4 regions of the Vibrio sp. RC586 genome follow, and region 4 is predicted to be linked to each of the others. Evidence: predicted binding sites of a transcription regulator. Region 4 holds the regulator's gene; each other region holds the start of a gene.

Region 1 (3,173 bases), on a different contig from region 4:
ACACATAACAAATAAAAATGGGAACAATCCCATAAATTGAAAGCGATCACACTGTTCGTTCTTTGTTCATTATTTCAGTGTAGTAAAACAGAGGTAAATGCATTGCTGTTGTAAGCCTGCCGTAAACAGGCTTATCCACATGAGCAGAACAACGCTAATAGGTTAGGATGAGCGACCTTATTTTCACTCATTCAAAAAAGGAACGGAACGATCAGTGAGAAATGGGAGACTGAGTGAGGTGAACACATTCTGCATGCGTTCCACAAAGTTGCTCAATCAGTAGATCAGCCGCCAGTTTACCCGCTTCGCGATAGCCAGGGTCGACACTGAACACTTTCGGAAATAGGAAAGAGAGCAACTCATTACCACCCACCCCTGTCACGACAACATCATTACGTTGACGCTCTTGCAGTCGCTTAATCACCCCAAGCGCTATAGTATCGCTTGCACACACAATCGCTTGTGTCTGTTCAGTCAATACCTTATCCACCAACTGATAAGCACTATCGTGATGCAATTGTCCGGTTTGATAATTCGCTTCAATGCCATGCAGAGCACACCAACTGAGATACGCGTTAAGGCGCAGCTCACCGGTGTTTTTGTCACGTGGATCCACCCCAATAAAGGCGATATGACGTAGCTGTTTTTGGGCTAGATGTTGTAAAGCACGCTCAATCACCCCAACATTGTCATAATTGATCGAGGAGATCTCTTCACTGTGCATTGCCAAAAGCACACAGCGATGCTGCCAACTAAGCAAAGCATCATGGTCAATATCCGTAAAACCAAACACAATCACCCCATCCACTTGCCGCTTAGCGAGCACTTTCAAATGGGCGTTGGTCTTTTCGCGGCTAAATTGGCTCTCCATAATCACTACGTCATAACCGTGAGCATAAAGGGCTTGCAGCATAGTGCTGACCGCTTTGTTTTCGGAAGGGGAATCTAAACGCGAAATGATGACACCCACCACTTTTTGGCTGCCACTACGCATGGTTTGTGCCGACTTAGAAGGCACGTAACCCGACTCAGCAATCACCTGCTCCACTTTGGCGCGAGTTTCAGGCTTCACTTTAGGATCATTGGTTAACACACGTGAGACAGTTGATTTCCCAACGCCCGAGAGCCTAGCAATGTCTAAAATGGTCAGTTTTCGATTCATGTGCTGTGTTTGGTATTCATCAATAAGAAAAGGGGAATGATAAATAAGGTCGCTTAGGCGACCTTACTGTTACTTTTTCACTCGCAGCAGATAATGCGGTACATCACGAATACTATCGAGCACCACAGTCGCCAAGGCTTCACCTTGCTCGGTAACAGGCTTACCAGTACGCACCAAAATCTTAGTGCCGATGCCCGCCGCTTCCGCCGCCATCATATCTTCCGCTTTGTCACCAACCATCACCGAGTTGGCTATATCGATCTTGAGGAAATCACGCGCAGAGAAGAACATACCTGGCTTTGGTTTACGACAATCACACTCTTCTTTATATTGCCCAATGCCGTGTTCAGCATGGTGCGGACAGTAATAGATCCCATCAAATTCAACGCCATTATCGGCAAAGTTCCAGTCCATCCACTGAGTGAGAGAGATGAAACGTTCTTCACTGAATTTGCCACGCGCAATGCCGGACTGATTGGTGACCAACACCAGTAGATAGCCCATGCGCTGCAAAGCCGCTGTTGCTTCAAATACACCTTCAATGAATTGGAAATCGTGCTCATCATGCACATAACCATGATCAACGTTGATCACGCCATCACGGTCCAGAAATACGGCTGGTTTTGCCAAAATGCTATCTCTTTCAAGTCACTTTGTACGAATTATTGCATGCTTTATTTTTTTCATCACTATCTAATTACTTTCTCATCTATTCACAACAACCATTTAGACGTCTAGACGTAAAAATATCTATTGACTTAAACTCAGCAAGCCCATAGCATCGACTACTAATTGACAAAGAGGCCAACAGATTATTCTGCCTCTCGCAGTACAAGGTTGCACATGATTGAGATTAAAAGCGTAAATAAAGTGTTCTATCAGGGGGATAAAGAAATCCACGCCCTGAAAGACATCAATTTATTCATTCCGCAAGGCACGATTTTTGGGGTGATTGGCTCATCCGGTGCCGGAAAAAGTACGCTGATCCGTTGTGTCAACATGCTGGAAAAACCGACCTGCGGCCAAGTGATTGTGGATGGTGTAGATTTAACCACACTCAGCAATCAACAGTTGTGCGCGGCTCGCCGTAACATCGGCATGATATTTCAGCATTTTAATCTGCTTTCTTCACGCACTGTGTTTGAAAACGTGGCTCTGCCGCTCGAATTAGCGAATAAGCCACAGCAACACATCGAAACCAAAGTAACGGAGTTACTGGCTCTGGTGGGACTTGCGGAAAAACGGGATAGTTACCCAGCCAATCTTTCGGGTGGCCAAAAACAGCGCGTGGCGATTGCACGCGCTTTGGCAAGCAATCCTAAAGTGCTGCTGTGTGATGAAGCCACGAGTGCGCTCGACCCCGCCACAACTCAGTCGATTCTGGAACTGCTTAAAGAAATTAACCGTAAGCTCAACTTAACTATTTTGCTGATCACTCACGAAATGGATGTGGTAAAAAGCATTTGTCACGAAGTGGCGATCATTGGTGGTGGTGAACTCGTTGAGAAAGGTACGGTCGGAGATATTTTTGCCCACCCCAAAACTGAGTTGGCGCATCAATTCATCCGCTCAACCTTAGATTTGTCGATTCCAGAAGATTACCAAGCTCGCCTGCAGCCAACTCGCGTAGCTGGGAGTTATCCCCTGGTGCGTTTGGAATTCACCGGAGCCACAGTGGATGCCCCACTGATGACGCAAATCGCTCGTAAGTACAACATCGATGTCAGCATCCTCAGCTCAGATCTGGATTACGCCGGTGGAGTGAAGTTTGGCATGATGGTGGCTGAAATTTTTGGTAATGCAGACGATGATGAGGCCGCAATTCACTATCTGCGTGAAAACAACGTTAAAGTAGAGGTGCTGGGTTATGTCCTTTAATACGATTGCACAATGGTTTGCGCTGAACAGCGACCTACTTTTAACGGCCACATGGCAAACTCTATACATGGTCGCGATTGCGGGCATGGTTGGCTTTGCACTGGGTATTCCGCTTGGGGTGATTCTACACACC
Region 2 (3,173 bases), on a different contig from region 4:
TTGACGCGAGAAAATCAGCGCAGATGGCGCATCTTTACGCTCGATGGCCAGTTTCCAAGCCACTGCCGATTCTACTTGGTCACACGGACGCCATGTGCTCATGTTTGGCGTCATACGCAGAGAAGCGATTTGCTCAACCGGTTGGTGAGTTGGGCCATCTTCGCCCAGACCAATCGAGTCGTGCGTGTACACTTGGATGTTTTGCACTTTCATCAGTGCCGCCATACGCATCGCGTTACGCGCGTATTCCATAAACATCAGGAAGGTCGCACCGTAAGGCACAAAGCCACCGTGCAGCGCGATACCGTTGATGATGGCGGTCATACCAAACTCACGTACACCGTAGTGGATGTAGTTGCCTGAGAAGTCTTCTGCTGTCAGTGACTTAGAGCCAGACCACATAGTAAGGTTAGAAGGCGCCAAGTCAGCAGAACCACCCATAAATTCTGGCAGCAGTTTGCCGAACGCTTCCAACGCGTTTTGTGATGCTTTACGCGATGCAATATTCGCAGGGTTAGCTTGCAGGTTAGCGATAATTTCGCTGGTTGCCGCTTCCCAATTCGCTGGCAATTCGCCTGCTACGCGGCGCTTGTATTCAGCGGCTTCGGCTGGATAAGCTTTCGCGTAAGCCGCGAATTTCTCATCCCAAGCGGCTTCTTTGCTTGCGCCTGCTTGTTTAGCATCCCACGCTGCGTAGATGTCAGCCGGGATTTCAAACGGAGCGTATTCCCAACCTAAGAATTCACGCGCAGCTTTGATTTCATCGTTGCCCAGAGGCGCGCCGTGACAGTCGTGTGAACCCGCTTTGTTTGGAGAGCCAAAACCGATGATGGTTTTGGTACAAATCAGCGTTGGGCGAGACGTTTCTGCTTTCGCCGCTTCAATCGCAGCGTTAATGGCATCTGCATCGTGACCATCAACCGCTGGGATCACATGCCAGCCGTAGGCTTCAAAACGTTTTGGTGTGTCGTCTGAGAACCAGCCTTCCACGTGACCATCAATAGAAATACCGTTGTCATCCCAGAACGCAATCAGTTTGCCCAGACCCAGCGTACCCGCCAGTGAACAGGCTTCGTGCGAGATACCTTCCATCAAACAGCCATCACCCATGAACACATAAGTGAAGTGGTCAACGATGTCGTGACCCGGTTTGTTGAACAGCGCGGCCAGAGCTTTCTCAGCCATCGCCATACCTACGGCATTGGTGATGCCTTGGCCTAGTGGGCCCGTAGTGGTTTCGATGCCCGGTGCGTAACCGTACTCTGGGTGACCCGGTGTTTTGGAGTGCAGTTGACGGAAGTTTTTCAAATCGTCAATCGACAGCTCGTAGCCGCTCAGGTGCAGCAGCGAGTAAATCAGCATTGAGCCATGGCCGTTAGACAGTACGAAACGGTCGCGGTCAGCCCAGTTGGGGTTTTGTGGATTGTGGTTCAAGTGTGAACGCCACAGCACTTCGGCGATATCCGCCATGCCCATTGGGGCTCCCGGGTGGCCAGAGTTAGCTTTTTGAACGCCGTCCATGCTCAGGGCGCGGATAGCATTGGCAAGTTGTTTGCGAGAAGACATGTCGGCTCCTAAATTGGAAGTAAGCGATATGAATGGATGCGAAAAATAAGTGGCGGCTATTGTCGCAAAGCCCCCCTGCTGCTGCAAACGATTTACTGGTGCTTTGCTCCGATTTTGTCACACTTTTTAGCACATTCTCGCTTTGTAGTGGCAAAGCTGACTTTTTTAAGCAAACGTTTGGTTATGGGCTAAACAGAAAAAGAGCTTGTAATTTGAGCGTTCGACACTAAAATAGCCGTCTAGATGTAGAAACGCCTACAAAATGTACGAAATTAATCGGTAGCGCCACTTCATGCCGTTACCGAATAACCACAAATATTGGAGCTATCATGGCGATTAAGCACCTGTTTACTTCAGAATCAGTATCAGAAGGCCATCCAGATAAAATTGCAGACCAGATCTCTGATGCAGTGTTGGACGCGATTCTTGAGCAAGATCCTAAAGCTCGCGTTGCTTGCGAAACTTACGTAAAAACTGGCATGGTGATGGTAGGTGGTGAAATCACTACTTCCGCTTGGGTTGATATCGAAGAGTTAACTCGTCAAACCGTTCGTGAAATTGGTTACGTGCACTCAGACATGGGCTTTGATGCCAACTCTTGTGCGGTACTGAACACCATCGGTAAGCAATCGCCAGACATCAACCAAGGTGTTGATAAAGCCGATCCTAAAGAGCAAGGCGCAGGCGACCAAGGCATCATGTTTGGTTATGCGACCAACGAAACTGAAGTGCTGATGCCAGCACCGATCACCTACGCACATCGTCTGATGCAACGCCAAGCAGAAGTTCGTAAAAACGGCACGCTGCCATGGTTGCGTCCTGATGCAAAATCTCAGGTGACCTTCCAGTACGACCAAGGCAAGATTGTGGGTATTGATGCCGTGGTTCTGTCTACTCAGCACTGTGACTCTATTTCAACGCCAGATCTGCGTGAAGCGGTGATGGAAGAGATCATCAAGCCAGTTCTGCCAGCAGAATGGTTGAGCAAAGAGACCAAATACTTCATCAACCCAACCGGCCGTTTCGTTATCGGTGGTCCAATGGGTGACTGTGGTCTGACCGGTCGTAAGATCATCGTTGATACCTACGGCGGCGCAGCGCGTCACGGTGGCGGTGCATTCTCTGGTAAGGATCCATCCAAGGTTGACCGTTCAGCGGCTTACGCAGCGCGTTACGTTGCGAAAAACATCGTTGCTGCTGGTATGGCTGATCGTTGTGAAATCCAACTCTCTTACGCAATCGGTGTTGCTGATCCAACGTCTATCATGGTGGAAACTTTCGGTACTGAGAAAGTGTCGCAAGAGATCATCATTGAAGCCGTTCGCCAGTTCTTCGACCTGCGTCCATACGGTCTGCAAGAGATGCTGAACCTGCTGCAACCTATCTACAAGAAAACCGCAGCTTACGGTCACTTCGGCCGTGAAGAGTTTCCTTGGGAAGCGACAGACAAAGCCGCGCTACTGCGTGACTTCGCTGGTCTAAAATAAGCATTGATTTCAAGTCATCGCTGACAAACGGCGAAGATTGCAATACAGTTCAAGGCCCTTTCTCATGAAAGGGCCTTTTTTATGAGTTCGATGATAGGGTTTTTAGAGGTAGAAATTCGC
Region 3 (3,173 bases), on a different contig from region 4:
CTTATGAAATGGATATTGAACATCTGATCGGTAAGTTGGATGTGCTGGGTTACCAATACGATCCCCTTACCAATCAATTCAAAGCTTATGCACGTTAATGATTTTTAAAGCGAAGCCATCTTGATCCCATCAAGGTGGCTTTTGCATTGTTGGCGTGCGGTAGCGAAAAAGGCTTGCAGGTAGCGTTTATCCTTTTCACTGTGACGAGTTGCCGCAAACAGTCTGCGCCATAAGCCTTTGCCTAACGGTTTACTGGTAATTAATCCTTGGCGTGAAAACTCGCTGATTGCCCAATTCGGTAGAGCCGCAACCCCTAACCCTGCAGATACCATTTGTACCAGCATTAACGTATTGTCGGCTTGCTTCCAACGCGCGGGCTCGACACCTGCGGGGTGCAAAAAGTGTTTTACCACATCCAGCCTTTGCTTTTGCACCGGATAGGTGAGCATGGTTTGATCGGCCAAATCTTGCGGCTCAATCAAGGTTTTCTCTGCCAACGGGTGATTGGTGGCGGTGATAAGGCGCATTTCAAAATCAAACAATGGCTCATAATGCACTTCTGAGCGCGGCAAAATATCGGACGTGATCACCAAATCCAGTTCTCCCGCTAATAGTGCGGGCAGAGGTTCAAAGCCAAAACCAGAAGAAAAATCCAGTGCCACACTTGGCCAGCCGACCTGATATTCACGCAAGGCGGGCATCAGCCATTGAAAGCAGGAGTGGCACTCAATCGCCATGTGCAGGCGTCCGTTCACATCTTCCTTGAGGCTCGCCAGTTCATTTTCGGCGCGCGCCATCTTGGGTAAAACATCGTCCGCCAAACGCAGCAAAATTTCGCCTTCGGCGGTAAAACGCACTGGGCGTGTTTTACGCAAAAAAAGCTGCCCGCCAATTCGCGCTTCCAAATCTTTAATCTGATGTGAGAGCGCAGACTGGGTGAGATGCAACGAGGTCGCGGTTGCGGTCAGTGAACCGGTATCGCGTAGCGAGATCAACGTTTTCAAATGTTTCAGCTCTATCATGAGCTCTCCTCACTTATCCCTAAGCCAACATGAATTTTTAGCTAAGTTACGCCGATTTTACGGAGCTGTAAACATCTAGATGGCTATAACCTTCCTGCTTGAAGCCGCAGCGGTGTTGGCTACGTTCGCTCACCCCAATCACATAGCGTCTCTATGCTCATGGGGATGAGCTCACTTGCTGTCTACCTGCAACTCCAAGCAGTTTGGTTATAAATAGTAAAGGTAAATTGATAATCGCCAGTACCAACATGAAAATTACTAATAAACAAGTTGAATAAATGAACCTTGTTCTTATCGACGTACAACGAGATAGTTTAGCCATCCAGACATCTTGAGATGTACTGAATCGGCTTTAGAACTTGTACGACCTATTAAGAACAGACAAAGGATTTTCACATGACAACGACTCACATTCTTGGCTACCCACGTATTGGTGAAAAACGAGAACTCAAATTCGCCCTTGAAAAATACTGGCGTGGTGACATTGATCAGGCTGCTTTAAAACAAGTTGGTAGCCAAATTCGCCAGCAAAACTGGGCACTGCAAAAAGAAGCAGGACTGGATTTTGTGACCGCTGGTGACTTCGCTTGGTACGACCATGTCCTCACCACCACACTATTATTGGGTCATGTGCCTAAACGTCACAGTCACGGTTTTCCTGATTTAGATACGTTGTTCCGTGTCGGTCGTGGTCAGTCACAAAATGCTTGTGGTTGTGGAACGGGTAGTGCGGCTTCTGATATGACCAAGTGGTTTAATACTAACTATCACTACATCGTGCCTGAGTTCAGCTCTAACGACACGTTTAATGTGAGTTGGCCACAATTGTTTGAAGAGGTGAATGAAGCTCTGCAAGCGGGTCACGATGTAAAACCTGTGCTGCTTGGCCCAATCAGTTACCTGTATTTAGGTAAAGAAGTGGAAGAAGGGTTTGATCGTTTAACTCTGTTGCCACGTCTATTGACCGCTTACCAAGCGATTCTGAGCAAGCTGGCGAAGCAAGGCGTGCAGTGGGTACAAATTGATGAGCCTGTTCTGGCCTTAGAATTAGAACCACGTTGGCAAGATTCATTTAAACTGGCTTATCAAGTGATTCGTGGTGACGTAAAACTGCTGCTGACCACTTACTTTGATTCAGTGCTAGACACTCTCGATAAGATCGTTGAACTACCGGTTGATGGCCTGCATGTAGATGTCTCTGCGGCTCCAGCGCAGCTAGATACCATAGTTAACCGCTTGCCGTCTGATTGGGTGCTTTCTGCGGGTGTGATCAATGGCCGTAACGTATGGCGTGCAGATTTGAGTTCCATTCTGGCTCGTCTACAGCCAGTGAAAACCTTATTAGGTGAGCGCCTGTGGGTGGCGAGCTCATGTTCACTGCTGCACAGCCCAGTCGATCTGGATCTGGAAGGCGACCTGAGTGCCGAAACACGTAGCTGGTTTGCGTTTGCTAAGCAGAAAGTGACGGAAGTGGCCTTGCTGGGGCGTGCATTGGAAGGGGATGCTGCTGCGATTTTGGCTTGTGATACCTATAGCCAGCCAATTGTTGCGCGTAAGTCTTCTCACATCGTGAACAAGGCATCAGTACAAACGCGCATCAACAATATTACGGCGGCGTTGGCAGAGCGTAGTGCCCCTTACATTGAGCGTGCTCATCACCAAGCGGAAGTGTTGGGTCTGCCTTTCTTACCGACCACAACTATCGGCTCTTTCCCACAAACTGGTGAGATCCGTACTGAGCGTAGCGCGTATCGCCAAGGCAAACTGAGCGAGCAAGATTATGTGCAAGCCTTGAAAGGCCATATAGCGGATGCGGTGAAACGCCAAGAAGCGTTAGGGCTAGATGTGCTGGTACACGGTGAAGCGGAACGTAACGACATGGTGGAATACTTTGCTGAGAACCTAGCAGGTTTCCAAACCACCCAATTTGGTTGGGTACAGAGCTATGGTTCACGCTGTGTAAAACCTGCGATTGTGGTGGCGGATATCGAACGTGAAAAACCAATCACGGTGGAGTGGTCAACTTACGCGCAATCTCTGACCTCTAAGCAGATGAAAGGGATGTTGACGGGGCCAGTGACCATTCTGTGCTGGACCTTCCCACGAGAAGACATCAGCCGCCAAGAGATTGCTCAGCAGTTGGCGTTGGCA
Region 4 (3,173 bases):
ACGCAAGGTCATGTAGCTATCAAATGGAGTGCCGGTTGAACCTAAGCAGTTACCCCACCAAGCGAGCTCTTCTGAATGTTGCTTGTTTTTACAGATCAACACGCCGCCAATCACATCCGAGTGACCGTTAATGTATTTGGTGGTGGAATGCAGCACAAAATCTGCACCTAAGGTGAGCGGCTTTTGGAATACCGGAGTTAAGAAGGTGTTATCGACCGCCACCAAAGTGCCTTGTGCTTTCGCTAACTGACAAAGATGAGCAATATCCACCACACGCACTAAAGGGTTGGATGGGGTTTCAATCAGCAACAGTTTGGGTTTGCGGGCTAAAGCTTGGGTGAGAGCCTCTTCGTTGGATTGATCCACAAACTGTACTTCGAAGTCGCCTTTTTTAGCGCGAGTGTTGAGCAAGCGATAAGTACCGCCATAGCAATCATGCGGCGCCACAATCAGATCGTTAGGGCCTAACAGTGCGGTGACCCACAAGTTGATGGCCGAAGTACCACAGTTGGTCACCACCGCACCTTCACCACATTCAAGCTCATACAGAGTCTGCTCTAATAGGCCACGGTTAGGGTTGCCTGAGCGGGTGTAATCGTATTTTGGCACTTCACCAAAGGCGGGAAAACCATAGTTGGTCGAAAGATAAATCGGTGGTACAACGGCATGGTATTGAGTGTCCGATTCAATCCCGGTACGAACCGCAATGGTGGCTGGCTTGCGTGTGGTCATGGAGTTTCCTTGCTGGCTATTCTGTCCTAGAGGGCTTCATCATATACCTTTCCTGCTTTAAGCAGCAGTGTCGGTTGTCGCATCGCAACTTTCCCTAACTGGGGGATGAGGTTTATCCGTTGCCCATAAATTAATCGACACTTTACTGATGTTAAATAAAGACGTCAACACTTCTAGACGTCTATATGTCTTTGCTTATGGCAGTAAATCCCGCTAAAATTAGGGCCTTTGAAATTTCGATTCGAACCACAATAACGAAGGTGCGCAATGGCAGACTGGAATGGCGAATATATCAGCCCCTATGCAGAGCATGGGAAAAAGAGCGAGTTGGTAAAAAAAATCACGGTATCCATTCCGCTGAAAGTTCTCAAAGTGCTAACGGATGAGAGAACACGCCGTCAAGTCAATAACTTACGTCACGCAACCAACAGTGAATTGCTGTGTGAAGCCTTCTTGCATGCCTACACAGGTCAGCCTCTGCCGACGGACGAAGACCTGCGTAAAGATCGCCCTGATGACATTCCTGCCGAAGCCAAACGTTTGATGACCGAAATGGGGATTGAGTTCGAATCTTACGATGAGTAGCTAGCGACATTGGCTAAGTGAAAGATTAAGCTCATAAAAAAGCCCCTCGTGCGAGGGGCTTCTTGCTATCCATGCATGTAAACAGATTACGCCTGCATATAGTTTTCTGGCATTGGAATACGAGCCACACCCGATTCCACCGCGGCTTCCGCCACCGCACGCGCTACGCGTGGCAATAGGCGCGGGTCCATTGGTTTTGGAATGATGTACTCAATACCGAAACTGAGCTTATCCACTCCCGCTGCGGCCAAAACTTCTGCCGGTACGGGCTCTTTGGCTAATTGACGAATCGCTTCTACGGCGGCGAGTTTCATCTGATCGTTGATTTCACTGGCGCGAACATCCAGCGCACCGCGGAAGATGAACGGGAAGCAGAGCACGTTGTTAACTTGGTTTGGATAGTCGCTGCGACCAGTACCCATGATCATGTCATTACGGACTTGATGGGCAATTTCCGGTTTGATTTCAGGATCTGGGTTGGAACACGCAAACACCACTGGCTTATCGGCCATCAGTTTGAGTGCATTGGCTGGCAGCAGGTTAGGGCCTGATACGCCTAAGAACAGATCGGCTCCCGCAATCACATCTTCCAGTGTGCGTTTATCGGTGTTGTTGGCAAACAGCTGTTTGTATTCGTTGAGATCGTCACGGCGAGTGTGGATCACGCCTTTGCGATCCAGCATGTAAATCTTCTCACGCATTGCACCGCATTTGATCAGTAGCTCCATACACGCTACCGCAGCAGCCCCTGCACCAAGACAGACGATCATACAGTCTTTCAGCTGTTTACCTTGTAGCTCTAATGCGTTGAGCATACCCGCAGCAGTCACAATCGCGGTACCGTGCTGGTCATCGTGGAACACAGGCACATCACAACGTTCAATCAGGCGGCGTTCAATTTCAAAGCAGTCTGGCGCTTTGATGTCTTCTAAGTTAATGCCACCGAAGGTATCGGCAATGTTGGCTACCGTATCAACAAATTCATCGATGGTGCGGTGTTTGACTTCAATATCAATCGAATCCAGTCCTGCAAAGCGTTTAAACAGCAGTGCCTTACCTTCCATGACAGGCTTAGAGGCCATCGGTCCCAAATTGCCCAATCCTAAAATCGCAGTGCCGTTAGAGATCACGGCAACCGTGTTGCCTTTGGCGGTGTATTTGTACACATTTTCCACGTTTTGTGCGATTTCACGAACCGGCTCTGCTACGCCTGGGCTATAAGCCAGCGCAAGATCGGCAGCTGAATCAGCAGGTTTGGTCAGCGCAATACCAATTTTGCCCGCGGTTGGGTAAGCATGGTAATCCAGAGCACGTTGGCGAAATTGTTCTTCAGGAGTTGGGTTGAGGCGATTGTCATCGGACATAGGGCTGTTCTCTTATTGTTATTTATGGGAAAGGTCGCAAATTTTAAAGTAACTATTGCAACCTGCCTAGGTTAGACACTGAGCAAAGGGTACAAAAAAAGCGAAGATCTTGCTGATAAGACCAGTGAAAATGTGAAATGCGGAGAAGAAATAGCCAGAACGTGCCGCTTAAAAGCGTTTTATATGCAGATAAGTGAGTGAAGAAATGGGTATTGATAACGACGATGAATCTTGTCACTCATTTCAGAATGCGACATATGAAAAAAGGACGCCGAAGCGTCCTTTTTCAAAATCTTGCGTAAAGCAGAAATTACTTCTTCGCAGACAGTGCGCCGAAACGCTTGTTGAAGCGCTCAACACGACCACCGGTGTCAACGATACGTTGCTTACCAGAGTAGAATGGGTGGCACTTGTCACATACGTCTAGGTGCATTGAATCTTTACCTAGAGTAGAGTTGAAAACGAAAGAGTTGCCGCAAGAACAAGTTGCGT

Evidence for each region. Region 4 encodes MetJ, which represses methionine synthesis genes. Its sites were predicted from a motif close to TTAGACNTNTANANGTCTAA; they were not measured.
Region 1: a site for MetJ is predicted at 1,889-1,908, ahead of metN (methionine ABC transporter ATP-binding protein MetN). Genes of this name have one in related genera too.
Region 2: a site for MetJ is predicted at 1,798-1,817, ahead of metK (methionine adenosyltransferase). Genes of this name have one in related genera too.
Region 3: a site for MetJ is predicted at 1,337-1,356, ahead of metE (5-methyltetrahydropteroyltriglutamate--homocysteine S-methyltransferase). Genes of this name have one in related genera too.

The regions. Positions count from the first base shown of each region.
Region 1 is NZ_ADBD01000007.1:739,673-742,845, forward strand. It holds gene treR (trehalose operon repressor TreR) at 212-1,162, opposite strand; gene gmhB (D-glycero-beta-D-manno-heptose 1,7-bisphosphate 7-phosphatase) at 1,232-1,792, opposite strand; gene metN (methionine ABC transporter ATP-binding protein MetN) at 2,006-3,040, shown strand; gene VOA_RS10900 (methionine ABC transporter permease) at 3,030-3,173, shown strand, end outside.
Region 2 is NZ_ADBD01000011.1:16,597-19,769, forward strand. It holds gene tkt (transketolase) at 1-1,566, opposite strand, end outside; gene metK (methionine adenosyltransferase) at 1,896-3,053, shown strand.
Region 3 is NZ_ADBD01000013.1:197,921-201,093, reverse strand. It holds gene VOA_RS04575 (DUF4250 domain-containing protein) at 1-98, shown strand, start outside; gene metR (HTH-type transcriptional regulator MetR) at 105-1,022, opposite strand; gene metE (5-methyltetrahydropteroyltriglutamate--homocysteine S-methyltransferase) at 1,419-3,173, shown strand, end outside.
Region 4 is NZ_ADBD01000005.1:179,503-182,675, reverse strand. It holds gene VOA_RS14665 (O-succinylhomoserine (thiol)-lyase) at 1-732, opposite strand, end outside; gene metJ (met regulon transcriptional regulator MetJ) at 1,000-1,317, shown strand; gene VOA_RS14675 (malic enzyme-like NAD(P)-binding protein) at 1,404-2,681, opposite strand; gene rpmE (50S ribosomal protein L31) at 2,992-3,173, opposite strand, start outside.